Regions from separate parts of the Leptothoe sp. PORK10 BA2 genome, predicted to be linked through region 2. Evidence: predicted binding sites of a transcription regulator. Region 2 holds the regulator's gene; each other region holds the start of a gene.

Region 1 (5,657 bases), on a different contig from region 2:
CATGGCGCGGACTTTTTCCACGACCACATAGCCTTCATCACCAGCATTGTCAGCAATCTGACGCAGGGGCGCTTCCACCGCCCGCATGACGATGTCCACACCCGTTTGCTCTTCAGATGCCAAACCTGCTTTCAAAGCCTCTAGCTTTTGAGCCAGGTGCAGCAGAGTGATCCCCCCACCGGGCACAATGCCTTCAGCCACAGCGGCCTTAGTGGCACTCAGGGCATCTTCAATCCGCAGTTTCCGGTCCTTCAGCTCAGTTTCCGTCGCTGCACCGACCTTAATCACGGCTACGCCACCCGCCAGTTTGGCCAAGCGCTCAGACAGCTTTTCCTTGTCATATTCAGAATCGGTGGCATCCAATTCCCTACGAATTTGACCAATACGCTCGTCAATGTCGGGCTTGTTACCACTGTTGGACACGATGGTCGTGGTGTCCTTAGTAATAGTGATTTTTTCGGCGGTTCCCAACATTTCAATGGTCGCCATCTCTAAGCTGAGGCCAATTTCTTCAGAAATCACTTGACCGCCAGTGAGAACGGCAATGTCCTGCAGCATGGCCTTGCGACGCTCACCAAAGCCAGGAGCCTTAACGGCAGCGACGTTGAGTACACCACGGGCCTTATTCACCACCAAGGTGGCCAGGGCTTCGCCGTCCACGTCTTCAGCGATGATCACCAGAGGCCTGCCGGAGCGGGCAATATTTTCTAGAACGCCGACTAGATCCTGCATGGAGCTAATCTTTTTATCAGTGATTAGGACCAGGGCACCGTCCATATCAGCGATCATTCGTTCCTGATCGGTGACGAAGTAAGGCGATATGTACCCCCGGTCAATCTGCATCCCTTCGACCACGTCTAGCTCAGTATGGAGGGACTTGGATTCCTCAACGGTGATCACACCGTCCTTAGTCACCCGGTCCATGGCTTCGGCGATCATGTTGCCAATGGCTTCGTCGCTACCGGCGGATACGGTGGCCACCTGAGCAATTTCTTTGCCTTCCACGGGTTTAGAAACGGCCGCAATTTCAGTCACTAGCTGGGCAACAGCCTTTTCAATCCCGCGACGTAGGCTAACGGGGTTGGCTCCAGCCGCTACGTTCTTTAAACCCTCACGGATAATAGCTTGGGCCAGGACGGTGGCGGTGGTGGTGCCATCACCGGCCAAATCCTTAGTTTTAGAAGCAACTTCCTGGATCAGCCTTGCCCCAGTATTTTCAAAGGGATCAGACAGCTCAATTTCCTTCGCGATGGTGATGCCATCGTTCACAATTTGAGGTGCGCCGAATTTCTTTTCTAGAACGACGTTACGGCCCTTGGGACCTAAAGTTATTTTGACCGCATCGGCCAGGGCGTTAACCCCTCGTTCTAAAGCCTGGCGGGACTTTTCATCAAATAGTACCAGTTTCGCCATAGTCAGCTCGTTTCGCTCTGCAATGAAAGACTTTAGCACTCTCCGAAGCAGAGTGCTAATTAAGCGTATATCACGACATGGCGTTACTTAATTCCGGATAACCGATCCTGATCCTTGACCGGTCATGCTCCTGATCCTTGGCGTTGACCATTCCTTGGCCTAATCGAGCCTGGCCATTGACCGCTCACCCAGTCCTGATCAAATCCTGATTAACCATGGTGATGCCAGTGATCCCCATGGATCTTTGCCATCACCATGGTTTTAGTATCAACTTTGATTAAGTTGTTGCAGGTATCCCCATTGCAGTTAAAAACCTGTAGTTTCTCCTATCTATGGTAGGATGACCGTTTTGAATGTGGACAAGGTTGATTCCTAGCTATTACGGATTACTTTTCGGGCATTATGACTTTAGTGTTGCTCTGTTCCCTAGATTTCTACTAATCGTGTTAGGTAAAACCATAAACGTCTCTCTAGCCCCCAAGAGGATCCGGAAATCTATAAGGGAGATGCGTATCCTGCATTAGGATGCGTATCCTGCATAGACAGTTAAAAAAATGTCGCCTTGGGCACACACAAAGTGAAATCTATCTCCTAGGCTGTACTAGAACACAATAAACTTAAAATCTTTTACTATTTTACTTTTTGGACTTTATTAGAGCTTTAACGAAGTTTTATCAGGGTTATCATTCTCTTTACCTAGTCACAACTTTGATTGCTTAACGTAGAGGGGATTTACAAACCACTCTTCAAGCTTTTACTAAACGCTTTAGTCAATCTTTAATCAATACAGTTAACGCCTCAAAATAATTTATTTAATTTCTTTTCCTGGAATACTACGTCTTTACTACCTGAACCATGTCTTCTGCCACTGCATTTCTGAAGAATCATGTCCTTCATGGCGTCAAAGTTCAATTTATGCCTTTGCTACCCATCCGGCATTGGCTTGATGCCTTCAAAATTGAAGAGCCTAAGTTGGCCCGTCGCATTGCCCGGCTAGTGCCTTCCCAATGTCCGTTCGAGCGGGATATTGTCCTGTTTGGTCGCACTATTGGTCATATTCCGCCCATGTGCAAGCTCAACCCTTTATACGATGAGTTGGTGGGGCTACGTTTTCGTGCTCTGTGCTTCTTAGCCGATGAATGCGGCGAGGATATTTCAAGCTTCGTTTAAGGCCCATCAGGTCAGTGATGTAGCTATGGGCTGGGACCTAACCCGGCCCACTGCTCTGGCCCACTGCTCTGGCCCACTGCTTTTAAGAGTGTCATTGGCCCGATTTGTTTGAGTCGATCCATTTGGCTTTGGTTTTTCACTAAAAGCGAACCGGCAAAGCCTAGGGAATTGACGGAGACGTCGAGGTGGTTTTCTTGGCGTCTGGGCACTACCATGAGCCAGTTACGGGTACCCAGTAGGTTATAGGCCTGGCGCTGGGGATCTTGCCATTGGCCGGTGGGATCATCGATGGCTAGGTGACTGAGCAGTTGTCGATAGCGTTTCAGCCACTGTTCCGCACCATCGTCCGGGGACAGCTGGGCAATGCAATGGGCATAGGGCAGCTGGGGGGATTGCCCGATGCCATCAATAAATTGGGTGGCGCGGATGGCGGGTTCAACGGGCAAATCCATGGACGGTTGGGGCACGATTTGCAAATGTTTGTGGGGCTGACTGGCTCCGGCGGCTTCACCACCGTTGTAAAAAACTAGACCGGCCACCTCGTCTAGACAGCGACAGAGGGCTTGAAAATCGCCCAGAGTCAGCCAGTTGAGCTGGGACTCGAAGGCTCGAGTGACGATGAGAAAGTGATGGTCAACGACGTTGAACTTATTTAGTAGACAGACATGGGTGTCGGAGATGTCTGTGACATAGAGGTTTGGATCGTAGGGTAAGAAAGGATTGGTTTTTTCTTGGGTCTGCACCTTACGGGCCTGGTCTTTGCGGTTGAGGTTGGTTAGAATTCGCACGATAAATGCCATCCCACCATCGGGGACAATTTCGTAATTGGTGTCAATGGGTCTGAGGGCTCCGGTGACTAGGCCATGTTGGGTCTGGGTTTGGAGCTTAGACCATAGGGTACGGGACTGCCAGGGTATGCGGGGAGCTGTGCGATCGCACATATGTCTATCCTGATAAACCACAACTGCTATGCAGTTTTAACATAGCTGCGGGGGTAAATCTGTGGTGATGACCTAAGGATGGGAAGGATGTACCTAGATTGCATAAGCCGTTGTTGATTTATGGCAGGATCAGCAATGCCTGAGTTATTTATCTGTTCTACAATTAATAAAATCTTGATTACTCACATATGAACATGGGTAGGAACCCCTTCGAAGTACTTAAATTCCGCACCCATGTACTGGTTACATTTATACTGAGCAATTTGCTGGTAGGTACAATCTGTGCCGTCCTGGATTATCAACAGCTGCTGCCTTGGCCCCTGCATGACAAACTGTGGCTGCCCTTGCAGTTCATGATGATTTTTGGTCTGGTCTGTGGCGTTTTACTGGCCACTGGCCGCCATGCCGGGCTCAAGTTGGTCCGTTTATTCGGACCTCCCCCCCGTTTCCCTTGGGCCTATGGGGTGTTGCTAATTTCTAGCATGTTGATTTTCTCCTTCAGCAGTTTTCTGTTGCTGTTCTATCCGGTCTCCCTGATTGCCCCTGGCTTTGTTGAAGAGCGACTGACCGAGCAACTGTTGAATGTCGAAACGGTGGCCCCCGAACTATATCGTTATCTGATGCTGTTTGTGGTGATTGTCTTTGCCCCCATCGCCGAGGAATTCGTGTTTCGCGGGGTGCTGCTGCAGCGCTGGGCCGTACGCTGGAATCTGCCAGCTGGGGTGATTATGTCATCGGTGTTGTTTGGCCTGTTGCATATCAATAATCCCCTTGGCTTGACCATGTTTGGGGTGGTAATGGCGCTGCTATATATTCGTACCCGCAGCCTGTGGGCACCGATTATTGCCCATGCGCTCAACAATATTGTTTCTGTCCTGCCAGAGTTGTTTTCATCTAGTCCTCAGCCATTTGACCTTGGAGATTTTCAACAAACCTGGTGGGTCGGCTTGATTGGTCTAGGGTTGGCAGCACCAACGTTGGGCCATTTTATCTACAAAAGCTGGCCCAAAAAGACAACGCGCCCTCCCTATTTTGGAGAGTAGATTCGGCTACTCTCTCTGTTGCTGCACTCTCTCTTTAAATCTCTCTTTCGCTGATTCAAACCCTTCCTTCATAGCTATCTGGATTCTTTCTGGATCAGGCTTTTTGCCCCCCATCAGATCACCAAAATAGACACAGGCTCCTTCCCCTAAGGCCCAGGTATAGGCCGCAGCCCAAGACGCAGCGATGACACTGCCAAAGCCGGGCACCAGTTTAATTAACTCTCGCCCCACGGCCTGAGCCAAAAAGCCCCCGGCAATGGTGCTGGCGACACCGCCTGCTTGGGAAAAGCTGAGGCGCTGACCATAGAGCTGCCCCAGGGCCACAATCATGGACACCTGGAGAACAGTGATGGCGGGCATGGTGGCAAAGGGCAAGGGCACGGCGGCCAGGGTAGCAGCAATCACGGCAAAGGCTGAAATATATCGACGGGCAACGTCTCGGTAGATGGCCCCCAGCTGGGTTGTCGCGTCATCGGCCTGCTCAAGGAGTTGGTAGATGGCGTTGGATTCTGCCTCGGGGAGCTGGTCAGACAGGACCTGGAGCAGGGCATCTAACCCATAGAAAACAGGGGCATAGCCATCTTCTTCGAGGGTGAAGTCGATCATCACGGCACTGTCGTAGAGGCCGTCAAAACTCCGTTTTAGTTCACCAAAGGCCCGTTGGACAGAAGTTTGGCTAGGAGGATAGGGGGAATGCTCCTCGGTGGGAGCGTAAAGCTCATGGAGGCAGGTGACCACTAATACCACCGGAATAGTGGGATGTTGGGCTCTGACCTGTTTGAGGATCTGGTGCAGGCTGTCTAGGGCAAAGTCGTTAATCTTGACGGTCACCAGCAGGATGCGGGCTCCCCTTGCCTGCTGGGTCAGGTCATCCTGCAGTTCTTGAATGATGCTCTCCACATCGCGGTCCACATCTCCGAGGCCTACAGTGTCAGTAAACAGTAGCAACGGCAGGTCGGCAGAAGGATAGGCATAGCGCTCGGTGTGCTGGGTGTGGGGCCGAAATCCCTGGCCAATAATGTCGGCGGATACCCCTGTTAAGCCGCGTACCACTGAGCTTTTGCCAGACTGGGGTTTACCAATTAACCAG
Region 2 (5,657 bases):
TTGTAGAGATCTTCTCGCTGAATGGCCTGGCTGCTAGCTAGGGGATGAAACACCGGCATAATCAGAGCCAGTTCATCCTCGGCGTAGGGAATAATCTCCAGGGAATCCTGTAGCTCTGGCGGCACTTCCCCCCCAATAATAGCCAGATCGATTTGACCGTTGCCCACACTCCAAGACGTACGACGGGTGGAGTGAACATGGAGCTGCACCGCCACATCGGGATAGCGCTGACGAAATAGACCAATCATCCTGGGCAGCAAATAGGTGCCCGTGGTCTGGCTAGCGCCCACAATCAATGTGCCCCCCTGGAGCTTTTGCAGATCCTCAATGGCCCGGCATGTTTCATGGCAAAGGCTAAGGATGCGATCGCCATATTCCAATAATAGATAGCCCGCCTCCGTCAGCTGAGCCCGCCGACCACCACGGTCAAACAGCGGCACATCCAACTGACGCTCTAAATTTTGTACCTGTAAACTAACGGCGGGTTGAGATACATACAGGCTATCGGCAGCTCGCTTAAAACTACCCTCCGCCGCAATTGCCTTTAGGATGCGCAGTTGATCTAACGTAAACGGGAGGTCAGACATAACGGTGAGGGTGTCAACTCCGGTATTTCAAGCAAACCCCGTGGCTCGATTGGTAGAGACCATAGATGGGAACATCTGACCAAAACCAAATGCAGTACCTCTGACGCTACCGAACAAATAGACTAGAAAGTTTGCCAGCACGTTAGAGTCTACATGATGTGTAGTTTCATCATTCCTTATGAAGGGACAATAACTCAAAACGTTAACTAAGTAATCTGTTTGTGAGGAAATCTTTTAGAGAAAACCTACTAAACCACGACCAAATTAAAACCTGTAGCGTTTCCTAAGTCAAAACGACCGTTTTGGACATGGCACAGGTTTATGTCCGCTGCTACTCTTTTGTTGATCTAAAGCCAGTCTAGTGTGTGGTCTGTTGTATACCTGCCCTGCTTTCCCTACATGCAGTACCAATTGATTCAAAACTTTCTACAGCTGCCCGGTATTATCGGCTTTAGCCTCATACCTTTAGATCAGGATGACTCCCTTGGTCAGGCCTATAGTGTCGGCTTTCCCGCAGGCAACGCTCCTGAGCAGCAATCCCTACTGTTGAAAGGTATCCAACAGATCATCAGCACCACCCCCGCCTCCCTAGAGTTTTGTCTGTTTCAATTGGGCCCCCATCAGCTGGAATTGCATAAAGTAGAAAGCGGAGCAGTTTTGCTGGTGCTCAGCGAAGGCCCACTCCCCAGCGACTATCCCAAGGCCGTCAGTGAGCTGGTGCAATTTATCAAAGCCGACTACTCAGCCCTAGTGGAAAGTATCCGGGGGATTAGGGCTGAGGCTGTGGATACGTTATCTGAACCCTTAACCCAAGTGCAAACCGCTCGCTTAGAAGAGGTGGTGGCCGCCATGAATAGCTTAAATCTAGTTACCAGCCGATATCTCGGGCCCCAACTGGTGGCTAACCATTGGCGGACATTCCAGAAAGCACCCTGGCTGAGTAACTTTTGTATTGATGCCGATGGCACCGTTAGCGTTCTGGAGCAAGACCAACAGCTGTCGCCAGAGCAGTTGGCAGAAATTCGCCTATGGACTCAGCGATTTCATCAGCGATGTACCCGGATTATTCGAGACTATGACGCATTGGTAGAACAGACATTGCCTGCCCATTATCGACAACTGTTATTTGGTCGATAAGTGATCGCCATTATGGTTTCTTGCTAGTGAGCTATGGCTGGTTAACCATTGCTAGTTAGACAGTTTCTTGGCCCTATAGACAGCTAATTTCGGATCGTTCGTATCTATGGTAAAAAAAGTCCGCTTAGAGCCCATTGCCCAGGAGAGTACTGTTGAAACCAATGGCAACCTGCTATCGGTTTTATTGCACCAGGAGCTGTCCGTTTTAAAGGAATGTGGTGGTCGGGGCATGTGTGCCACTTGCCATATCTATGTAAACGATGGCATGGGAGCACTGACGCCCATCAACCGACGGGAACAGCGTACCCTGGCAATTATTACCTCCTGCAGGGGAAATTCCCGACTGGCCTGCCAAGCTAGGGTAATGGGAAATGGTGTAGTGGTAGAGCTGCCACCGGGCATGTATGTGAATTCTATTCAAGATATTGAGTCGCTCATTGGCCGTCGGGCCGATCAGGACTTACTGCATCCCCTGACGGGTAAGGTCCTAGTGGAGCAGGGCAAACTGATTACTCGTTCGATGATGCGCCAAATTGACGAGAGCAAGGATCTCAACCTGAATGATTACTTCAAACACAGTCGTTAACCCAGTCCTTCAGGTAAACAGGGTCTAACATTGGGTAAATCGTAACGTTATATTTACATTTAAAGTCTTCAAGGACTTTAATGCAGACACAATCTAATATTTTGATTAAAAGATTTAGTATCCTATCAAGCGTTTTGATGGAGCCTCAGCCCCTAATATGGAGCCTCAGCCCCTAATATAAGTTGAAAGGTTGAAGCCATGCCTGATTTAACTGTTCGCGATTCTTCGCGTTTGTGACATTGATGGTCTTTGATAAGTCTAGTAGCTTGAATCCCCGTCAACAGCAGGTGATGCGTGCAACCGTACGTCACTATGTATCGACAGCGGAACCCGTTGGTTCTAGGGCACTGTTAGAAGCTTTTGACCTGAATGTCAGTGCGGCAACCATTCGCAATGTGATGGGGGCGCTGGAGCGTTCGGGTTTTTTATATCAGCCCCATACATCGGCTGGGCGTGTCCCTTCTGACTCTGGGTATCGGCTTTATGTAGATGAGTTGATTAAACCCTCCAAACCGACTGCCCAGCGGATTGACCAGTTATTGACCCAAAATCTGAATTGGCAGGGATGGAGCCTGGAAGCCTTACTCCAAGAGGCGGCGCAAATTTTGGCCCACCTGAGTGGGTATATTGCCTTGGTCACCATGCCTCGGCTGGAAAACATGGTGGTCAAACACCTGCAGCTGGTGAAAATTTCGGCTGATCAGGTGCTTTTGGTAGTGGTGTTAGATAGCTATGGTACTGAGTCTATGCTGGTGCAGCTGCCTCGGGGAATCACCGGGGTAGGTACTCTCCAGGACGACGGGGAAATCGATCGAGAACTGCAAATCTTATCGAATTTCTTGACGGCCCAGTTATGTGGAAAGCCCCTATCTGAAATTTCTAGTCTGGATTGGCATGAGGTGGACACTAGAGAGCATCATGTGTTGGCCCTGTGCCAGGCAATTAATGATTTGGCCCACCGCAAGCGTCAGCCCCAAACGCATATTTTGGTTACCGGGGTGAAGGATGTCTTGAACCAGCCAGAGTTTGCTGAGCAAAGTCAGCTGCGGAATCTGGTGGCGCTATTGGCGGATGGCCGAGAACAGCTGTGGCCTCTGATGTGTGCGGAGGATAATCACCCCCTGAAAATTTGGATTGGGGAGGAAAACCCGTTGGAACCGATGCAGGGGTGTGCCCTGATTTCGAGCACTTACTGTAATCGGCATTCGACCCCCCTGGGCAGTGTGGGGGTGATGGGCCCCACCAGGATGCTCTATGAAAACACGATTGCTGCGGTGGAAGCCACCTCTAGCTACCTATCGGAAATTATGTCGGGCTTGGATGTGAGCCAGTAGGCGGCAACGATGCCGCTAATAAAACCAAATAGGTGACTTTCCCAGGAAATGCCAGGCTGGTTGGGCAATACACCCCAAAACATTGCACCGTAGGTGACCAGCACAAATAGGGCAATGGCGATCGCAACCATGGTGCGCTCATAGTAGCCCCGCCCCAGTAAAAACCCCAAATAGCCAAACACAAGGCCACTGGCCCCAATATGCACTGAGCCGCCCCGAGCTAGCAGCCATGTACCGGCCCCACCCACCAGGGTGATCAGGATGGTGGCCTTGATCCAGGTGCCCATGGAGCGCATCATCACCCACCAACTCAGGGTGAGCAGGGGCACCGTATTGGCAACTAAATGTCTAAAGTCGCCATGGAGCAGAGGAGCTAGGGGAATGCCCCACAATCCATCTAGAGAACGGGGGCGAATACCGTATCCATTGAGACGGCCGCCAAACACCAAAAAATCTATAATTTCAATGGACCACAGACCCATAAAAACAGCACCTAATAGCTGTAATCGAGCGACAGTTGCAGATTTTAGTTCAGATAGAAGAGGACGATCGTAAGACATAGGTGGGGATGGCAAGAACTCAAGAATTGGGCAGCCTATGAAGCAAGAGCTTTGTAGCAGCTACTAGCTCTAGGTTAAGCCAACTGCCCTAAAGTTGCCTTTGTCTACCCTTTAAGTTTGCCAGGATCTTCAGGTTATCTGCCTCCGTCCCCGGCATCCTCACCCCTGTCTATCTCACGGTTGGCCTCCCCATTTCCCTGATATAGAAGAACGTGATCATTCCAGAGCTACTCGCGGTGCTTTCCATTTCGGCAGCCACCGGTCTTCGTTTGGCCTTGCCTTTGCTACTCATTGGCCTGTTCTCTGGTGAACAGCTATGGTCGCAGGTACCGATTTTGGCCCATATTCCCCAGGTGTGTGTGGTGACTGTTTTGGTGATTTGGTCACTCCTGGAGTTGACGATTTCTAAAGATCGGATCAACCGGCGCTTTTTACAAAGTGCAGAGCTATTTATGAGTCCCTTTGTGGGGACCATTGCCGGGGTTGCGATCGCACGTCTAGCCAACATCTCCGACAGCTGGTTACTGGTGCTGTTAGCCGTCACTGGTGGGGCATTGGCCCTCGTGCTCCAAATGGTGCAAGTAGGGTGGCTCTATCGCTTCAACAGCCCCCCCATATGGATGATGTTTGTAGAAGATGCCCTCTGCATCTTTCTGGTCTTCTTTGCCTTCGACGCACCGCAACAAGGGGGGCTCATTGCTCTGTTTTTACTTTGGCTAGCCATTCGTAGCTCGGTGGTATGGCGTCAGTGGCAAAAGAACAAAGAAAACAAATAAATAAACGGCTGTGGGTTTAGACTACGCTCAACCCACGGCCGTTTATTTGCTTTAGCTAAATTTCAGAGTCAGTTACATCAAACCAGCAATGTGCAAAGGACCATGGCCGCTGACCATTTCCAGTATCAGAGCCAAGAAACCCACCATCGCTAAGCGACCGTTCCACACTTCCGCAAACGGCGTCAGCCCCCAAGCAGACTTATCTTGGGGATAAATTCGAACTTCTTTTTGCAACTGGGCCGCATCAGAAAATAATTTACGGGGAGACTCTAGCGCCTTGACCACCATGTTCCCCATGTCTTCGATAAACACGGGGTAGGTGTTGAGGGCAGGTACCCGGTGGAAGCCTTTAATGCCGGACTCTTCGGCTAGCTCTCGGTACTCAATGTCAATTTCCTGCAGCGTTTCAATGTGCTCAGACACAAAGCTGATGGGTACCACCACCAGATCATCAATACCTTTTGCCGCCAGTTCCTTAATGGCATCTTCCGTGTAGGGTTTCAACCATTCCACCGGTCCCACTCGGCTCTGGTAAGCCAGGGTAAAGTCATTGGGCCGACCAACCGCCTGCATGATCAAGTCAACACAGTGCTCCATTTCCTTCTGGTAGGGATCACCGGCCTCTTCCACATAGCTAACCGGCACGCCATGGGCACTAAAGAAGATGTGGCCTCCGT
Region 3 (5,657 bases), on a different contig from region 2:
CAGGTCAGTAACCTGCATCCCTCGAACCAATCCATCGGTGGAACTCATCGATACAGCCCTGACTTGGCTATCACCTAGTAGTTGCTGTACTTCGCAAGTAACAGAAACGGTTTGCCCTGCCGGATTTGTACCTTCAACTTTGATAGCGTTATAAATGTTTGGTAGTTGGCCGGGGGAGAACTTAACGTCTAGAACAGGGCCAATAATCTGAGTGATTACGCCAATATTTGTTTTCTCTGCAGTGGTGACCATGCTTGCGCCTTATCCTAAGGGTGTTAGCTACTGCGGCGACTTTTAATTTTATTTTTACTTTCAAAGTGCCATGTAACAGATTATCACTAGATGCATCATCCATGGCGCTGGCATTTGCTATAGTTGGTGCGCTTTTGGGTCGCCATGGAGTTCTAGCGGTTGTCTAGCTCTGATTTGGGCGGGTGTGCTGCCCATGATGTTTTTTTGACCTATTCAGGAGAATTGCGATCGCTCCCATGATCGACATTCTCGGTTCAGGGATGGACTGAGGTGGGGTAGGCGCAATCACTGCGGGTGGCATCACACTAATGGGCGGCGTCACCGTTGCCCCAGGGATATTGACTACAGGGTTTGCCACAGGCCCATTTGTGACGGGTGCCTGAATAACCGGCGGCACTGTTGGCGTAGCAGGTGTGACTGGGATTGGCCGCTGGACGATCCGTGGGGCTGTGCTGACTGGTTGGGGTGCCGTGGCTGTTGGCGTGGCACTGGTTCGAAAATCAGGTCGTTGCCGGATGAAAAAGCGATCATTGGGAATGGTATCGGTGATGAAGTAGTTAAACCAAACATTTTCACCGGGGTTTACCCCAGCCCCTTCATAGAAGTTGATGAAATCCCGTACGTCGGTTACCTCATCTGCCCTAGTGTAGCGGTCCGATCTATAGGGGCGCACAGGGCTGATGCCTTGGGCAAAGGATAGTCCGTCATTTTCACCGCTGGCGTATCCTGGGGTTTCCTGTAGCTCATGGTCATAGAACCGCCAGAATGCCCCCGTGAGGTTGCGCGACACTATATTAATAGCAAAGCCTGGACGATTAAAGATGGAGTGGTGTTTGGCTGTGGTTAAACCGCTAATTGCCAGCGAAATATCTAAACCCCACACATCTTGATAGACCACAAAGGGGTCCTGAGAGGTGCCTGAACCCTTGACATCGGTGATCTTGAAGTTGCTGGATGCTTCGCTAAACAATAAACCGTTCTGACTACATCCGCTTGCTAAGCACGCAGCCTGCGCTGTGGGGCTGACAAGTGCCAGTAAGATGCCACTGACGATGGTTGCTGCACCAATTTGATGAGCAGCGTTCGTAACTATTCCCATGGATAAAGCCTCGGAGCTGAAAAAAAGCAATCTAAGACATGTATCAAAAAATACTGATGATTTAAGATGCAGCTGATGTCTTTATGAAGGTGAAAGTAGCCATAAGCCTTTTGATATAGGCTTATGGCTACTTTGTTTAGAATGACATTTTTACTTTGCTATGCCCATGAAAATACGTAGACTTTATCAAAAGTAGACATCAATATCTATTGAAATGTGGTGATAATACTTAGATTTGCTATGCCTGGATGCTTTGCTTCTGTGGCTTCTGCTCTCCATCGTTTGCAGTGATCACCCTAGGTTGTGGATTATGGGCACAAAGCCATAGTCATGGGGCCATGACTATGGGAAAGCGGGGTGTTATTACAACACCCCGCTTTCCTTTGGCTCAATGACTTAAGGCTCTGCTTGTTGAGTCCCTTTGATTGAGCTTTGATTGAGCTTTTATCGAGCTGCCGGCGGTCGAATATCGAGTACTTTGCCAGCTTCAATGGTTACAGTGCCGTCAAGTTGAGGTCTAGCACCCGTGGCTGTGGCTGTTCCATAAAACCGCACGGTGTGATTGGCCCAAATATCAATACTGCCACCCTGACTGGTTTCCGAGTTTGCTTGCAGCGTAGAGTTACGATCCACTAAGACATAGGCGGCACTAAATCCGTCTTCAACGGGCATGCCACCGATGGATAGGGTGCCAGCTTGGCTCACTCCATTGGCGAAAATGTCGCCCCCGACGAGGTTGATTTGATTCCCCAACATAGTGACTTGGCCTGGGGAGCTATTCGGGGCGGCAAGATGGTCATCGGAAACATCCACCACACCTCGGACCAAGACTGTGCCTGGGGTAGGGGCTAGGGATGGAGGACTGTTCGTGAGGGTTTGGGACCCATCCGAGTTGACTACGATTTCGGTGGCGCTCTGTTCGTTGCCACCGGTCAGTAGCTGGGCTAGCTCAGTGGTGGCTAAGGTGTCAGGCACAGCCGTCGTAGCAATTGCCGCCAGAGTATCAGCTGGAACCACATCAAAACTGAGTAGGCTACCGGGTTGGTTCAGTCGCAGTAGGGTGTCTCCTGCCGTGGCCACTAGGTTGATCGTGCCACCAGGGGCCACGAGTTTGCCGTCGTTCTGGATATAGTGACCAATGAAGGTGATGGTGGCCTGGGGGGTGACCTCAAGACTACCTTGGTTTTCAATGCTGCCAGTGGGTAGCTCTGGAGAGAGCGGGTCTAATGCCACTGAGCTAGCCGGAGCTGAAAGCATTAGATACCCGATGGGGTTACCCGTCAGGTTGTTGATTGTGGGCGTAGATAGGGTTGGAGCTATGGCATTGATTGAAATCACGGACCCGCCAGCGGATGAATCGAGGTCACTGACTGAGCCATCGATCGATAAAAGATAGGTCTCATCAAACAGTAGACCTGACGCTGTGGTGGCGGTTAGGTTGGCCGGCAAGCTCAGGCTCACATTTTCACCAAAAACAATGCCAGCAGGATTGACTAGAAAAAGATTAGCGCTGGTCGCCTGACTGAGGTCATTGCTGGTGACTTTAAGTAAGCCATCGATGGAGGAAGGCTGTAAAGCATTAATCAGGCTAATGACATTGGCAACATTAGGATCCACCACAAAGTTGGCAGCATCGGCGGAGCCTAGGTCAAACTGTTGGAACTGATGAATCAGGTTAGGGGCAGTGCCACCTGATGACTGCCCGCCTAGGATATTAAACTGATTGGATTCCCGCACAACGCTTGTATCTGACGTTGCAGGCTGAATAATTGTGGGTGTTGCAGCTGCCGGTGTGATTGCAGGGGCCACCTCAATGGTTAACTGAGCTGAGGCTGTGGTGTGAAAGTTCAGCAACCACAATGGCATGGCCGCGAAGAGGAGGTATGAAAATTTGCAGTTCATGGAGTTAGCAATTGCCCGACAGCGTGTCAGCATATGCACCAGGTAAAGTTGTATCAAGAATTACAGATGACACCCGATATATAAATAATACGAGGAATTTTTCATAGAACCTGAAGCAGCTATAAAGATCCGTGTATTGAAACCATGAAGTTTTCACTTGGGTTCGCTTAGCCCCTAAGTTCGGGAACCCGTACCATTAGACCTGTTGCTATGTCAGCTCATTAAGCGATAATTTAGCACTCGGCAATAGAGAGTGCTAAACCCCGTTTGGGTTGCAGCTTCTTCCCCTGTCAAACTCCTTTTGTGGGTAAGCCACTCCACGTTTAACCCTGCTGTTTTCATTGCAGAACAACGAGGTTTGTAGACCTGGACGAGGTTTAAGGGGTACTGCCCTGGTGGACTGAATACCGCCTTGGTGCAATTGCCGAATGATTGATCTATCAAAGTTCGGAGAAAACTATGGCAGCCATTTCTTTGAGTGTTTCAAGCGTCACTCCCCTAGGCGATCGCGTTTTGATCAAAGTCAGCGCATCTGAAGAAAAAACCGCTGGTGGCATTTTGCTGCCCGATACCGCTAAAGAAAAGCCCCAGGTGGGAGAGATTACCGCCGTTGGCCCTGGGAAGCGTGGCGATGACGGTACTCGTCAGGCTCCCGATGTAGAAGTTGGCAATAACGTCCTCTACTCCAAGTATGCAGGTACTGACATCAAGCTAGGTGGCGATGATTACGTCCTGCTATCCGAGAAGGACATCCTGGCCGTTGTTGGCTAAATGTCAAGTTTCATCAATTTTCAATTGTTGGCCCATGGTCAATTTTCAATTGTTGGCCCATGGCCAATCTTGTTACCCACTCCAGACCCATCTGAAACGTTCTGAAATATAGGTTAATTCATGGCTAAGCGCATTATATATAACGAGAACGCTCGTCGTGCCCTGGAAAGAGGCATGGATATTCTGACCGAGGCCGTTGCCGTTACCCTTGGGCCCAAGGGACGTAACGTTGTTCTCGAAAAGAAATTTGGCTCTCCCCAAATCGTCAATGACGGTATCACCATTGCTAAGGAAATCGAGCTAGAGGACAACGTCGAAAATACTGGAGTGGCTCTGATTCGTCAGGCTGCTTCCAAAACAAACGATGCTGCTGGTGACGGTACTACCACCGCCACCGTATTGGCCCACGCCATTGTGAAGGAAGGCCTACGCAACGTGGCTGCTGGTTCTAATGCGATCTCCCTCAAGCGTGGGATTGAAAAAGCCACTGCTTATCTGGTAGAGCGCATTGCTGAGCATGCTCAGCCCGTTGGCGACTCCACTGCTATTGCCCAGGTGGGTACTATTTCCGCTGGTAATGATGAAGAAGTCGGCAAAATGATTGCCGAAGCCATGGAGAAAGTGGGCCGTGAAGGCGTGATTTCCTTGGAAGAAGGCAAGTCCATGACGACTGAGCTGGAAATTACTGAAGGGATGCGCTTTGATAAGGGCTATATCTCTCCTTACTTTGCGACGGATACTGAGCGCATGGAAGCTGTGCTCGATGATCCCTACATCCTACTGACTGACAAAAAGATTGCTCTGGTCCAGGACCTAGTGCCTGTGCTTGAGCAGGTTGCCCGTTCCGGCAAGCCATTGTTGATTATTGCTGAAGACATCGAGAAGGAAGCCCTAGCTACCCTAGTGGTCAACCGTCTGCGCGGTGTGCTGAATGTGGCTGCTGTCAAGGCTCCTGGCTTTGGCGATCGTCGTAAAGCCATGCTGGAGGACATTGCTGTTCTATCCGGTGGTCAGGTGATTACTGAAGACGCTGGTCTGAAGCTGGACAGTGTCACCGTTGACATGCTGGGTACTGCCCGTCGCATTACTCTGACTAAGGACACCACCACCCTGGTGGCCGAAGGTAACGAAGCTGAGGTGAAAGCCCGTTGTGAGCAGATTCGTCGTCAAATCGAAGAATCTGATTCTAGCTACGACAAGGAGAAGCTGCAGGAGCGTTTGGCTAAGCTTTCTGGTGGTGTTGCTGTGATCAAGGTTGGTGCAGCTACTGAGACCGAAATGAAGGATCGTAAGCTGCGCCTAGAAGATGCCATCAATGCCACTAAGGCGGCGGTTGAAGAAGGCATCGTTCCCGGTGGTGGGACCACATTGGCTCACCTGGCTCCTGGTCTTGAAGCGTGGTCCAACGCTAACCTGACTGACGAAGAGCTGACCGGTGCGCTGATTGTGACCCGTGCCCTGACTGCACCCCTGAAGCGGATTGCTGAGAATGCTGGTCAAAATGGTGCTGTGGTTGCTGAGCATGTGAAGGCCATGGACTTTAACATTGGCTTCAACGCCTCTACCAACGAGTATGTGGATATGCTCGCTGCCGGTATCGTTGACCCTGCGAAGGTGACCCGCTGTGCGACTC

The links. The regulator HrcA, encoded in region 2, represses chaperone genes, less so after heat shock. The targets are predictions, from matches to a motif close to TTAGCACTCNNNANTNNNGAGTGCTAA.
Region 1: a site for HrcA is predicted at 1,446-1,472, ahead of groL (chaperonin GroEL). Genes of this name have one in related genera too.
Region 3: a site for HrcA is predicted at 3,487-3,513, ahead of groES (co-chaperone GroES). Genes of this name have one in related genera too.

The regions. Positions count from the first base shown of each region.
Region 1 is NZ_JAYGIG010000004.1:50,587-56,243, reverse strand. Features, by position in the region: gene groL (chaperonin GroEL) at 1-1,413, opposite strand, end outside; gene VB741_RS02225 (Mo-dependent nitrogenase C-terminal domain-containing protein) at 2,329-2,583, shown strand; gene VB741_RS02220 (ATP adenylyltransferase family protein) at 2,607-3,524, opposite strand; gene VB741_RS02215 (CPBP family intramembrane glutamic endopeptidase) at 3,788-4,567, shown strand; gene VB741_RS02210 (YcjF family protein) at 4,574-5,657, opposite strand, start outside.
Region 2 is NZ_JAYGIG010000014.1:16,085-21,741, forward strand. Features, by position in the region: gene VB741_RS06010 (LysR family transcriptional regulator) at 1-587, opposite strand, end outside; gene VB741_RS06015 (hypothetical protein) at 987-1,724, shown strand; gene VB741_RS06020 (2Fe-2S iron-sulfur cluster-binding protein) at 1,831-2,310, shown strand; gene hrcA (heat-inducible transcriptional repressor HrcA) at 2,553-3,644, shown strand; gene VB741_RS06030 (rhomboid family intramembrane serine protease) at 3,602-4,204, opposite strand; gene VB741_RS06035 (DUF4126 domain-containing protein) at 4,423-4,980, shown strand; gene hemH (ferrochelatase) at 5,053-5,657, opposite strand, start outside.
Region 3 is NZ_JAYGIG010000010.1:32,261-37,917, forward strand. Features, by position in the region: gene atpD (F0F1 ATP synthase subunit beta) at 1-252, opposite strand, end outside; gene VB741_RS04655 (hypothetical protein) at 416-1,351, opposite strand; gene VB741_RS04660 (two-partner secretion domain-containing protein) at 1,796-3,217, opposite strand; gene groES (co-chaperone GroES) at 3,713-4,024, shown strand; gene groL (chaperonin GroEL) at 4,145-5,657, shown strand, end outside.